4 regions of the Rhizobium oryzihabitans genome follow, and region 1 is predicted to be linked to each of the others. Evidence: riboswitches for the same ligand, from Rfam matches in the RefSeq annotation. Region 1 holds a riboswitch; each other region holds the start of a gene.
What was found. A riboswitch is a leader RNA that binds a small molecule or an ion and turns the genes downstream of it on or off. The one in region 1 is predicted to bind cobalamin.
Positions count from the first base shown of each region.

Region 1 (3,236 bases):
GACGGCGACATCAGACGCCAGCGCATTCTCGCCGCGCTCGACGCCAATGGCTGCAGCCCCCTTCCGGAAACGGAAGCACAGCTGCCGCCGGCTCCCGATGTCACGCGTTACCCCGATGCCTTCCGCCAGCAGGAAAATCAGCCGGGACAGGCCGGGCTTTCGCCCTATCCCGGCTCCGCCGGGGAAGGTGGGCTTAGAACCCTCTGCGTGCGCACCTGCGACGGCTCGTTTTTCCCCATTGCCGCCAATGCCTCGCCGCTTGATTTTCGCGCCCAGGCGGAGCAATGCCAGAAAATGTGTCCGGGAACAGAGACGGAGCTTTATTTCCACTCCATGACAGATCAGGAAACCGCCGACATGGTGTCTGCCGAAACCGGAAAACCCTACAAGGACCTGCCAACCGCCTTTGCCTATAAAAATGCCTCGGCAAAGGCACCGGGCTGCGCCTGCAACATGGCCGCCTATCACGACGAGATGCAGAAGCAGGAAGAGGCAGCCCGGCCGGAAGCCGAAAAACCCTATTCCGGCATCACCACCATCCCATCACCGCAAGGCGACAAGGCTCAGAAACCCGCAGAGCAGCAGCAGGCCGCAAAGCCGCCGGAACAACCGGTACCGGAACGGGACTACGATCCGAACAACAGCAAGGTCCGTGTCATCGGCCCGAAATTCCTGCCCGATCAGACTGGTCGGATCGACCTGAAGAACCCCGCGCTGAAGGGTATACAGCCGCAGCAATAGCGTGCTGTGGGGCCTCCCCCCTTAGGGCGGTCAGTTATGGAGCGAGCGCGTGCAGCTTGTTTCTTCTCCCCGACGGGGAGAAGGTCGCGGCAGCGGGATGAGGGGCAAGGGTGAGGTTTCATCGCTGACGTCGCCCCCTCATCCGACCCTTCGGACCACCTTCTCCCCGGCGGGGAGAAGAAACAGGCGGCAACGCTTTGCCTCTCACAGGCGAGCCCCAGCCTCCCTCTACCGCCCGCCCCACCGGTTGCGAAACACCAGTTCCTCCAGCGGCACGCGCTGACGCCAGCCCTTCACCGCCAGTTCCGGTTCGGTGTAAAGCTCATCGACGCGGCCGAGGCAGAGCCAGGCGACGATTTCGATATGGTCGGGGATTTCCAGAATGGCGCGAATGTCGCTGTCGTGGAAAATGCTGACCCAGCCGACGCCGATGCCTTCGGCGCGGGCCGCCAGCCAGAGGTTCTGGATGGCGCAGACGGTCGAATAGACATCCGTGCGCGGATTGTGGGTGCGACCCAGCACCACCTTGCCGCCACGCGTCGGATCGCAGGTGACGCAGATGCTGAGCGGCGCCTTGCGGATGCCCTCGAGCTTCAGGCTGCTATAAAGCGCCTGCTGCTCGCCTTCAAACAACGCCGCCGCTTCCTCATTGGCGCGGCGGAACGCCACCCAGGCCGCCTGCCTGACCGCGCCGTCGGTCACAAGCGTGAAATTCCACGGCTGCATGAAGCCGACCGAGGGGCGGAATGCGCCGCCTTCAGCAAACGCTCCACCACATCATCCGGCAGCGGATCGGGCAGGAACTGATCGCGCACATCGCGGCGGGTTTCTATGGCACGGTAAATCGCCTCGCGCTCGGCGCTGGAAAACGGGCGGGCAGGCGAAAGCGCGTCATCTGACGGGTTGCGCGCAGACGGATCGATCGGCATCGTTTATCCCCAACAATGCGAAGGCCGGGTGAAACACCCTGCCTTTTTCAACAACCTGCCGCCGTCCGCGCGGTGCGGTCTATCCTGTCAGGCCGGTCTTCTGACTAGGCTTCATCCGCCCCTCTCGCCTTCCCGAATAACTTCAGTGGCATTAAGAAAAAGGGCATCCACCTCACAGCGTTGGGCACGTTCCGGTCTTTCACCGGATTCCCGATTCTCCCGCCATAAACGGCGGGCACCTGACAAAAGAGCTATGGGCAAGAAACCTTGCCAATGCAAGCATCTTGGCGGGTGGTGCGGCAATGTGGCCATGGCATGCCTCACCCGTCATTCCGGCCTTGAGCCGGAATCCAACCAGCCCAAGTCCTTGGGCTGAGACGAGTCTTTTCACCGCGCAGACGCGCGTCTACCGGATTCCGGCTCAAGGCCGGAATGACGGGTCCTCCTTTACCGCATCACTCCACGGGGAAATAACGCACATACGCAAACTCATCCCCATCCGGCGACCAGTTGGGGGAATTCATCGTTCCCTGCCCGCCAAACAGCTCGAACAGCGTCTCCACATTGCCGCCATCCATGTCCATCAACCGCACGCGCACATCAAGATCGCGCGGGTGGTCGAAGACATCGGCGTCGTAGGAAACGAAGACTACCTTGTCACCCCTGGGGACGGGTGCGGGAACCAGTCGCCATAAGCGCTGTCGGTGATGCGCTCGACGCTGGAGCCATCCACCCGCACGCGCCAGATCTGCATCAACCCGGTGCGGCTGGAATTGAAATAGATCCACCCGCCATCCGGCGAATAATCCGGCCCGTCATTGCGGCCCTCACCATGGGTAAGGCGCGTTTCAACACCGCTGGCTATATCCATGGAATAGATGTCGAAAACCTGATCGCGAATGCCGCAATAGGCAAAGCTTTTCCCATCCGGCGACCAGCCGTGCCAATAGGACGGAAGGTTCCTTGTCATCAGCCGCGGCGTGCCGCCCGTCGATGGCAAAAGGTAGATGGCGCTCTTGCCAAACTCCACCTTGTCGGAAATGGCATAGAGCGAACCATCAGGCGAAATGCCGTGGTCGTTGTTGCAGATCGTGGCAAAGCCGGTATCGACTTTCTCCGGCGCAGCATCACCGGCAAGAGACAGGCGATAGAGCAGCCCTTCGGCGTTCAACAGCAGATATCTGCCGTCCGGCGACCAGTTCGGCGCCTCGAACAGCTCGGATGTCTGCCACACCACCCGCATCTGCCGGGTGCGGATGTTGAAGATTTCGATTGAGCTGCGCATGCTGCCTCCCGGGCCTGTCGATAGTTCGGAACGGCGCGACGCAGATATTCCATTTGCATCCGCCACCACCGTGATTATGATCCTAGGGCCGCAGGCACCGTCCTGCAAATTCAAATCGGAAAAAACGCCAGCGCTCCGGCACCGCCCGCACCGCTTCCCGTTTCTCCCAGATCCGAGGTTCCGCGATGAATACCATCGCCGATCACGGCATCCGGTTCGGCCGGATCGCCGCAATGCTTCCTGTCAAGAACATCGAAAAAGCCCGTGATTTTTATGTCGGC
Region 1 is NZ_CP048632.1:480,576-483,811, reverse strand. Features, by position in the region: gene G3A56_RS02870 (DUF2865 domain-containing protein) at 1-741, shown strand, start outside; partial or broken gene bluB (5,6-dimethylbenzimidazole synthase) at 970-1,670, opposite strand; cobalamin riboswitch at 1,744-1,928, opposite strand; partial or broken gene G3A56_RS02860 (TolB family protein) at 2,126-2,955, opposite strand; gene G3A56_RS02855 (glyoxalase superfamily protein) at 3,141-3,236, shown strand, end outside.

Region 2 (3,236 bases), 1.4 Mb from region 1:
TCGGCGGGGTAACCCACGCAGGCTTCCGCTTGATCCACAACGCCTTTACCGGGCCGGTAGAAACCCGCTTTCGGCAGCGGTTGGGCCTCGATATCCGGCCATGCGCCACCGCTTGCAAGAACCGAAAGCCCGGAGGCAAGCCGGTCCATATTCTCCCGCCCACCCTCACGGAAGAAGGAGAGGACTGAGGAAAGCGTCTGTCGATCGACGGTCGAGGCCGCCTCCAGCTTCTCGTCCCTCTCGCTGCACTCACCAGGCAATAACAGAAGCTTTATGCCGCGCCGTCGCGCCATTATGGAGAGTTGATCCACGCCGTAACGCCAGCGCTCCGCACCGCCCAGAATCCGGATAAGGATGACACGGGCGTGCTCCGCCGTTTTTTCGATCCACAGATCGACTGACATCGGATGCCGAAGTTCGGAGAGGTTGGCGGCGGACAGGGAAGGAAGTCTGGACCCCACCTGCCGCCATGCCTGTTCCAGCCCGGCAAGATCGCTTGCCGAAAAAGACAGCATCACCACATCCGATCGCGGCTGATTGAGATCAACCGGCTCGACCAGATCGTCCAGAGACGAGGATGTGGTGGCGAGAATATGCATCTAAGGCATTTCCAGTAAAAGTGCAGTGCAGTTTTGCGTCCGACAATGCGCAAACAAGACAGCACGTCCGATGATTCCGTTTAAACCGGACGTGCTTTATGTCAGGCGGCCAGCATCTGTTCGATCTTTTCGCGGTTGATGCCCTTCTCGCCGATGATGACGAGGCGGCTGCGGCGCTCCTCACCGGCTGCCCATGGCCGATCGTAATAATGGTTGACGCGGCTGCCGACAGCCTGCACCTGCAGGCGCATCGGCTTGGCGGAAACTTCAACGAAACCCTTGATGCGAAGAACGTTTTCCGCAGCAGCAGTTTCCGCGATACGGGTGGCCAGTGCTTCCGGATCGGTCACGGCGGGCAGATCGATGACGAAGCTGTCGAAATCGTCGTGTTCGTGGTCAAGCTCGCCATCATGATGGGTGCGGCGGTTTTCGATATCCTCCTCCACCGCAAGGCCGAGACCAATCAGAACGGCGGGGTCGATTGCACCATTCGAGGCGACGACGATCTTCGCAGCCCGCGGCAGATGCTCGAGAATATGAGCCTTCGCCTTTTCCAGACCGGCGTGATCAAGGAGATCGGCCTTGGTGAGGACGATGAGATCGGCGCAGGCGACCTGATCCTCGAAGACTTCTTCCACCGGATCGTCGTGATCGAGCGCTTCGTCATTCGCCCGCTGGGCGGCAAGCGCTTCCATGTCATGCGCCACCTGGCCCTCTGCAAGGGCGGCACCGTCCACGACAGCCACCACGGCATCCACCGTTACGCGGCTCTTGATCGCCGGCCACTGGAACGCCTGCACCAGGGGCTTCGGCAGGGCAAGGCCCGAGGTCTCGATGAGGATATGCTCCACCTTCGGCTGGCGGCTGAGGATCTGTTCAATGGCCGGCTGGAAATCATCCGCGACCGTGCAGCAGATGCAGCCATTGGCCAGTTCGACGATGTTTTCCTCCGGGCAGCTCTCAATGCCGCAGCCTTTGAGGATTTCGCCATCGATGCCGATATCACCGAACTCATTGACGATGATGGCCAGTCGCTTGCCATCAAGCTTTTCGAGAAGACCGCGCAGCAGCGTGGTTTTTCCGGCCCCCAGAAAGCCGGTGACGATGGTGCAGGGAACGCGGTCCAGAAGGGTGCTCATGATCTCTCCTCGGTAAAATCGAATGGGGGAATGCGCGCCACCATGCCGCGCTTCAATGTATCGGGGCGGCCGCGCCAGGGCATCAGGCCATCTGCGGAGGCGGCCAGCATGCGCGCGCCGGTCAGCAGGTCTTCCGCATCGTCGGGCGTCAGCCCGCCAAAGACATAGGACCAGCCGTCGCCGCCGCGAAGCACGGCGCTGAGGCCGCGTTTGCAATTGGCAAGACAATTGACGGAACGGACGACAATGCCGGCTTCCTGCGCCGTTGCCATGACGGCATCCGCAAGACGTGCACCGGGTCGCGGCTCCGCATTGGGATCGGTTTCATCGCGACAGCTGCGGCAGACAAAAACGACGACGCCGGAGGCGTTTTCGCCTTCCGCCTCCGAATTCGCACATGAAGAGACCGCTGTAATATCCAAACCGTTTCGCTTTCCGCGCCTTTAAAAACTCATCGGGGTGCGGATGTCGAAAACGGCATGCGGAAAAGCGCAGAGCCGGCTGTTCGATCTGACCGACTGACCGGAGCACCCCGCCCGGCAGACGTTTTTCCTGAAACGGCAGGTCTCCTGGCTTGCGGCTTTAAAACACCCGGGCACCGCCTTCCCGAACCATCTTTAGAGGTTCAGTGGCTTTACGGTGCGGGCTTGCCGCTTACAGTTGCGGGGGCAGCCACGGAATGACCCCTGTCAGGGCGGAACCGTGTTCCCTCTTAGCTTTTCCCGTTGCCGGGAAAAGACCGTCAGTCCCTTACCCTTAGGCTGAACGGGCGTGGGGGTCAATGCCGCGGCCCGTTGGCTGGCCGCATTGCCGGGTGCGGCAAATTGGGTATAGTCGCCGCTCCGAAAGGCAGGGGCATCCGGCCCCGCGCCGCTGGACGAGAAGGAAAACGCGATGACACGCGACATCAGCGACAGCGAAGCCGAACGCCACCGGCAGAAAATGGTGAACCGCAAGACGGTTCAGGATGCCGAAGTCGCGGAAAAGACCATCGAAAAAGGTCTGCTGATGATCAATACCGGCCCCGGTAAAGGCAAGTCCACGGCGGCTTTCGGCCTTGCTTTGCGCATGCTCGGCACCGGACGCAGGGTCGGCGTGGTGCAATTCATCAAGGGCGCATGGTCCACGGGTGAACAGCAGGCGCTGACGCTCTTCGGTGACAAGGTCGTCTGGCGTACCATGGGCGAGGGGTTTACCTGGGACACGCAGGACCTGAAGCGCGATGTCATGGCAGCCGCAAAGGCCTGGGAAGAAGCCAAGGTCCTGATGGCTGACGAAACGATCGGCCTCCTGATCCTCGACGAGTTGAATATCGCGCTGCGTTACGATTACCTGCCGCTGGAAGAAGTCGTCGAAACCCTTTCCAGCCGCCGGCCCGATCTGCATGTCATCGTCACCGGCCGCAACGCCAAGCAACCGTTGATCGACGCCGCCGACATGGTGACGGAAATGACCCTCGTCAAACATCACTTCAAGGCGGGTGTGAAGGCGCAGGCAG
Region 2 is NZ_CP048632.1:2,267,176-2,270,411, reverse strand. Features, by position in the region: gene cobN (cobaltochelatase subunit CobN) at 1-599, opposite strand, end outside; gene cobW (cobalamin biosynthesis protein CobW) at 701-1,738, opposite strand; gene G3A56_RS11760 (DUF1636 family protein) at 1,735-2,160, opposite strand; cobalamin riboswitch at 2,281-2,497, opposite strand; gene cobO (cob(I)yrinic acid a,c-diamide adenosyltransferase) at 2,633-3,236, shown strand, end outside.
Region 2: linked by a shared signal. The riboswitch ahead of G3A56_RS11760 (DUF1636 family protein) and the one ahead of bluB (5,6-dimethylbenzimidazole synthase) in region 1 are both predicted to bind cobalamin.

Region 3 (3,236 bases), on a different replicon from region 1:
CTCACCGAGCTTCTGGGTGGCGAAGGAAAGCCAGCTTTTCAGATCAGCATCAAGACCTGTTTCCAGTTCGAGGTCAACAGGGACATGCAAGAGCGAGCAGGAAGGCGCGATTTGAAACGACGCCGCGCCCCGCGTGGCAATTGCGGCTTCCAGCTTGCCGATGATCGCGGCGAGATCGGCACGCCAGATGTTGCGGCCGTCGATGACGCCGAGAGACAGGACGCTCTCTGCGGGCAATGCTTTCAGCACCGGCTCAAGTTCACCGGGCGCACGCACGAGATCAATATGAAGACCCGCGACCGGAAGTGCGGTGACAGCCTCCAGATTATCCTCAAGACCGCCGAAATAGGTCGCGACGAGGATTTTCAGATCCGGCGCGGCTTTCGACAAAGCCTGATAGGAAACAGTCAGCGCATGACGCTCACCCTCGGAAAGGTCCAGGGCGGCAACCGGTTCATCAACCTGCACCCAGTCCGCACCGGCCGCATGCAGGCGGCGCAGCAGTTCTTCATAGACCGGCAGCAGTCTGGCCAGCAGATCGAGCGGCTTGAAGGCCGCGCCACGCGCCTTGGCTAGCTTCAGGAAGGTGACCGGGCCGAGGATGACCGGACGCGTATGGATACCGAGCGCCTTTGCCTCAAGGAAATGATCGACCGGCTTTTGCGAGGTGAGCGCGAAATGCTGATCCTCGGAAACCTCCGGGACCATGTAATGATAATTGGTGTCGAACCATTTGGTCATTTCCAGCGCCGGAACGCCCTGACCGTGGTGCGCATGCCCTTCATGACCATGGCCGCAACCCGCATGGCCTTCGCTCTGGCTGCCGCGCGCCATGGCGAAATAGGTCGACAGCGATACTTCTCCGCCCGTCCATGCGTAAACGGAGGGAATGGCGCCCACCATCACGGCCGTATCGAGCACGTGATCATAGAGGGAAAAATCGTTGGACGGGATATGGGTAATCCCTTTTTGCTGCTGAAGCGCCCAGTTTTCGGCGCGCAGTTTAGCGGCGGTTTCAAGAAGTTCCGGCTCGGAAATCTTTCCCGACCAGAAGCCTTCAAGCGCGAACTTCAATTCGCGGTGGCGGCCGATCCTCGGGAAACCGAGCGATGCGACTGGAATGGTCTTGTTTGACATTGTCATACCCCATTTGGTTGTGGGGGCATGGGTAAAGCGGACGCGTGCGGGCCCAGCCGTTGCCGGGCCAACGAGCAACCACCGGGACACCCCGCCCGTGGACGTTATTTTGTCCTGGCAGGTCTCCTGGCTCGCGGGTCGTCGCCTTTGCCCGTCTTCCCGGGGCTTTCACCCCAGTGACGTTGATGGACAAAGGCTCGCCGCTTACAGTTGCGGGGCAGCTCCGGTCTTGCCAATTAATGGCGCACCGGATTCCCTCTTAGCTCCGGGATTGAAACAATCAGGCCCGGAGAACCATGACACCCGCATTTCTCACCACGGGCATCATGATGTCAATAGACATAAAGAAATCTTTATATCTTTATTTCATTGAGGACGACTACTCAGGAGACGACCGCACCCGGTCCCGGCACGGCACCTGGCGGCACCTTACCCAGAATGATCATGCCGAGAACCTCGTCCTTCGTCACATCCTCAGTGCGGGCATGGCCGACCACCTTGCCGTTTTTCATGACGAAGACCCGGTCCGCCAGATCGAAGACGTCGTGAATATCGTGGCTGATGAGGAAGATGCCGATGCCCTGCCGTTTCAGTTCCTTGACGAGATCGCCGACCTGCGCCGTTTCCTGCGGCCCGAGTGCTGCCGTCGGCTCGTCCATGATGAGGATGCGGGCATCGAACAGAATGGCGCGGGCAATGGCGACGGACTGTCGCTGGCCGCCGGACAACGCCTTCACCGGCTCCTTGAACCGCCGGAAATTCGGGTTGAGACGCCCCATCACCTCGCGGGCCGAGGCTTCCATGGCGACATCGTCAAGCGTGCCCCATTTCGTCTTCAGCTCGCGACCGAGGTAAAGATTGGCGGCCGCATCGACATTATCCGCCACAGCCAGCGTCTGATAGATGGTCTCGATGCCGTATTTCTTGGCGTCGCGGGGATTGCGGATATCCGCATCCTCACCGTTGATGAGGATATCGCCGCCGTCACGCCGATATGCACCGGAGAGGATTTTGATGAGCGTCGATTTTCCCGCGCCATTGTGGCCGAGAAGAGCGACCACCTCGCCGGGGAAAAGATCGACAGAGGCGTTTTCCACCGCGTGGATGCCGCCGAAGGAAATGGAAATATTGCGCATTTCCACGAGGGGCGTGACTTGGTCCGTCATTGGGGTTCTCCTCGGTTCTTACTTGGCGCGGGCGCGGTAAATGGTGTCGAGCCAGACGGCGACGACCAGAACCACACCGACGACGATGCGCTGGAAGGGCGTATCGATGCCCACGAGCACCATGCCGGATTGCAGCGATTGCATGACGAGCGCGCCGAGCATCGCGCCCGCAATGGTTCCCACACCACCGGCAAGCGACGTGCCGCCGATGACGGCCGCCGCAATCGTATAGAGCTCGTCCAGCTCGCCCTGCGCATTGGTGGCCGCGTTGAGGCGGGCAGTCGAGATGGCCGCGGCGATGGCGCACAGAACGCCCATCAGCGTGAATATCTTCACCGTGACCCAGCGGGTCTTGATACCGGCGAGTTCCGCCGCTTCAGGGTTGCCGCCGATGGCGAAAACATAACGTCCGAATCGCAGCCGTGTGGCAATGAAGGTCATCACCGCCCCGACGGCGAGTGCCATCAGAACTGGAATGGCGATGCCGTGCGAAATGAACAGCCCGCCTTCCGGCCAGGCGATGCCATTGGCGTCGGCATAGTTGCGGGCGATGTTGACCGGCCAGGGATAGCTGTTGACCACAGCCACAAAACCGACAACGACGAGGCAGCCGAGCGCCACCAGAAAATATTCCGCCCAGACCGGCCGCAGCGGAAAACCGAAACGGCGGCGCTGGTGGCGGGAATTCAGAATGGCGGCAACGATGGCGACGCAGGCGACAATGGCGGCGATCCAGCTCCATGTCGCGCCGATCGAGCCGCTGGTGCCGCCGCCCATCAGGCGGAAGGTGGAATCCATCGGCGCCACGGTACGGCCGCTGGTGATGAACCAGGTGCCGCCGCGCCAGACGAGCAGGCCGCCGAGCGTGACGATGAACGACGGCACGTTCAGGAAAGCGATAATCGAGCCCTGCAGCATGCCGATGGCGCCGCC
Region 3 is NZ_CP048635.1:647,895-651,130, forward strand. Features, by position in the region: gene metE (5-methyltetrahydropteroyltriglutamate--homocysteine S-methyltransferase) at 1-1,137, opposite strand, end outside; cobalamin riboswitch at 1,237-1,451, opposite strand; gene G3A56_RS19665 (ATP-binding cassette domain-containing protein) at 1,521-2,303, opposite strand; gene G3A56_RS19670 (sugar ABC transporter permease) at 2,322-3,236, opposite strand, start outside.
Region 3: linked by a shared signal. The riboswitch ahead of metE (5-methyltetrahydropteroyltriglutamate--homocysteine S-methyltransferase) and the one ahead of bluB (5,6-dimethylbenzimidazole synthase) in region 1 are both predicted to bind cobalamin.

Region 4 (3,236 bases), 160 kb from region 1:
AATGCGCTGCATGGCGGCCGTCTGTCGCTGACGGATAGCATCATCGTCTGCGTGCAGAACATCGTCTCCAACGGCTTTGGTGCGTCAGTGGGGCTGGAAGCCGGCTATACGCAGATCGCCAGTGGCGTCGCCTCCAAGATCGGCATCAAGCTGAAACTGAGGCGCGGGGACATGCGTATCCTCGTTGGCTGTGGTGCTGCGGGCGCGATAGCGGCGGCCTTCAACGCGCCTCTGACAGGAGCTTTTTACGCCATCGAACTCATCATCGGCACCTATACCGTCGTGACGCTTGCGCCGCTCATCGTATCGGCGCTCGTCGCAGCCACCGTCATCGGGCTTATTGGCGGCCACGGCCTCTCCATCGATATCGTCGATGCCAGCCGTGTAACGCCGGCGGACTACGTGCCCGCCATCTTTCTGGGCGTCGTGTGCGCGGCGATCGGCATCGCGCTGATGCAGACGGTGTCCTTCATCGAAGAGACGGCGCGCAAAAGCGCCATTCCGGGCTGGCTGCGTCCGGCAATGGGGGGCGTGGCTGTCGGTGCCCTCGCGCTTATTTCACCGCAGGTCCTGTCCAGTGGCCATGGTGCGCTGCATCTCAATATCGATGCCGAATTGACGATCTACGGGCTGGCCGGGCTATTCGTGCTTAAGGCGGCGGCCAGCGCCATTTCCATCGGTTCTAATTTCCGTGGCGGCCTGTTCTTCGCCTCGCTGTTCATGGGATCGCTGCTCGGAAAGATTTTCGCGCTTTGCGCCCCCTATATCGGTTATGGCTCGACAGCGCCGATCGTCTATGCCGTGATCGGCATGAGCGCCTTTGCCGCCGCCATTATCGGCGGTCCGCTGACGATGACGTTCCTGGCGCTGGAACTGACCGGAGACTTCCAGATCACGGCTCTGGTGCTTGCCGCCGTCATCACCACCTCGCTCGTGGTGCGCACGACCTTCGGCTACTCCTTCGCCACCTGGCGCTTCCACCTTAGAGGCGAAAGCATTCGCAGCGCCCATGACATTGGCTGGATCCGCGACCTGACCGTGGGCAAGATGATGCGTGCCGATATTCGCAAGGCCAATGTCAGCATGGGTCTTCCAGCCTTCAAGGAAAAGTTTCCACTGGGATCAACGCAGCGGGTGATCATGACGCATGATGACGGTCGCTACGCCGGCATCGTCCTCGTACCGGAAATCTACGCCGATCCGATGGATCGCGACCCGAGCAAGATCAGCCTCGAAACCTATCTGCACTACAAGAATGACGTGCTGCTGCCGACGATGAATGCGCGGCAGGCGGCAGCCGCTTTCGATGCCACGGAAAGCGAAGCGCTGGTCGTCGTCAACGACAAGATAGAAAACCGCCCGGTTGGCCTTCTGACGGAGAGCCACACGCTCAGGCGCTACAGTGAAGAGCTTGAATTGCGACGCCGGGAGGCCTCCGGTGAATTATAAATCACTTTATGTTGTTTGCTTTAAGCATTGATATAATTGTATTTTATATAGATCATATCTTCCTTTTTATTTTTGGTTTCCGCGCGATGACGGCGGTGGGTGCGTCAATTCGGTACCGCATCGTAAAACATGGGCTTGACCAGCAAATAAAACCAAGTGTATGTAACTTTATAACGTAACAATTGATTGGACGAAGGAGACTTGCGTAGCGTGTTCACTTGCGGCGCAGGCAGTTGACAGCGGCCTGCGGCAGTGTAGGTTCGCTCCGTCATGGTTCTTCCGCCACCCGGTGGAAGCTAAGAGGGAATCCGGTGAAGACCCGGAGCTGTCCCGCAACTGTAAGCGGTGAGCCAATCGCCCACGATGTCACTGGCAGCAATGCCGGGAAGACGGGTGAGGTGGCTTTGACCCGCAAGCCAGGAGACCTGCCTGACATATTGTAATTCCGTGGTCGGGGGTGCCATGGGAATGATGGCTGTTTCCGGCATTTCGGCCGGAGGCCCGTCATTTTCGTTGCCGCCTCGTGAATGAGGCATTGTGACAACCGAAACCCAACCAATCCATCGAGAGCCCTCTCAGCCCGACGCCGTGCTGCTCGTCGCCAAATCGGCTTTCGCGGCAGCGCCGCATCAGGACATGCAGCGTCTCGCGACGCTGGCGGGCCAGTTGCGCGGAGCGAGAACCGTTCGCGTTGCATTCACCGAACAGGGCACGCCGTCCCTGCGCGAAGCGCTCGGTGCGCTCATCGACGAGGGTGTCGGCAATCTCCTCCTCGTGCCGCTCATGCTGCCACTCGAGCCGAGTTTTCAGAACTGGCTGACCAAGACCCTGAAACGATGGCGGGCAGCGGACCCGCGCCCGTGGCCGTCGCTCTCGATAACCGCGAGCCCTACCGCAAGCACCCTTATGGCGCGCCTTCTCGAAGACCTCGCCGGAACGGCGCAGGCGCTCGATCTTTCATCCTCGGTACGTCCGGCGGGCGAGGGGTCGCTGGTGCCTGCGCAGAAGCGCCGCGTGCTCGTCTGTCAGGGCGCCCCGTGTAATTCGGCCGGTGCTGACGCGATCTGGGGACATCTGCGCAACCAGCAGGAACGGCAGAAGCTTCGGGTTACCGGCGATGGCACCATGACGGCCAAATCCACCTGTCTTGGCCCCTGCAACCTTGCACCGGTCATGCAGGTCTTTCCCGAAGGCACCTATTACGGCGGCGTTACCGAGGAGGCTGTCGATCGCATCGTTGCCGAACACCTGCTTGGCGGGTGTGTTGTCGAAGATTTCGCCTATCACCCGACCGGCCGCAAGCAGCGGCTGCGCAATCTATCCGAATAGCATGAGAGGAAACATAATGTCGGCAAAGAGCATTTCGCGTCTGGCGGCAGCCGGGCTCGCGGCTTTCATTACGGGAGTGGCGGGCAATGCGCTGGCCACCGAACCCTTGCGCGTCGGCGCCACCTACATCACAAGTGGCCTTGATCCCGCAAAGGGTTCCAATGGCTGGGCGCTCGTCAGTCACGGTGTGGGAGAGAACCTCTTTACCGTCGACAAAGATGGACGGCTTGTGCCTGACCTTGCCGAGAAAGCGGAACGCACCGGCGATTTGACCTGGACAGTGACGCTGAAACCGAACCGGACCTTCTCCGATGGTTCTGCCGTAACGGCAGCAGCCCTTGCGGCCGGATTCGAGCATACTTTCGCAACCAACAAGGCGGCGCTTGCGACAGGTGGAAAGCTTGGCTTCAAGGCAGTCGATGCACTGACGCTCGATATCACGACGGAGAAACCGGTGT
Region 4 is NZ_CP048632.1:638,203-641,438, forward strand. Features, by position in the region: gene G3A56_RS03600 (chloride channel protein) at 1-1,449, shown strand, start outside; cobalamin riboswitch at 1,703-1,896, shown strand; gene G3A56_RS03605 ((2Fe-2S) ferredoxin domain-containing protein) at 1,987-2,778, shown strand; gene G3A56_RS03610 (ABC transporter substrate-binding protein) at 2,795-3,236, shown strand, end outside.
Region 4: linked by a shared signal. The riboswitch ahead of G3A56_RS03605 ((2Fe-2S) ferredoxin domain-containing protein) and the one ahead of bluB (5,6-dimethylbenzimidazole synthase) in region 1 are both predicted to bind cobalamin.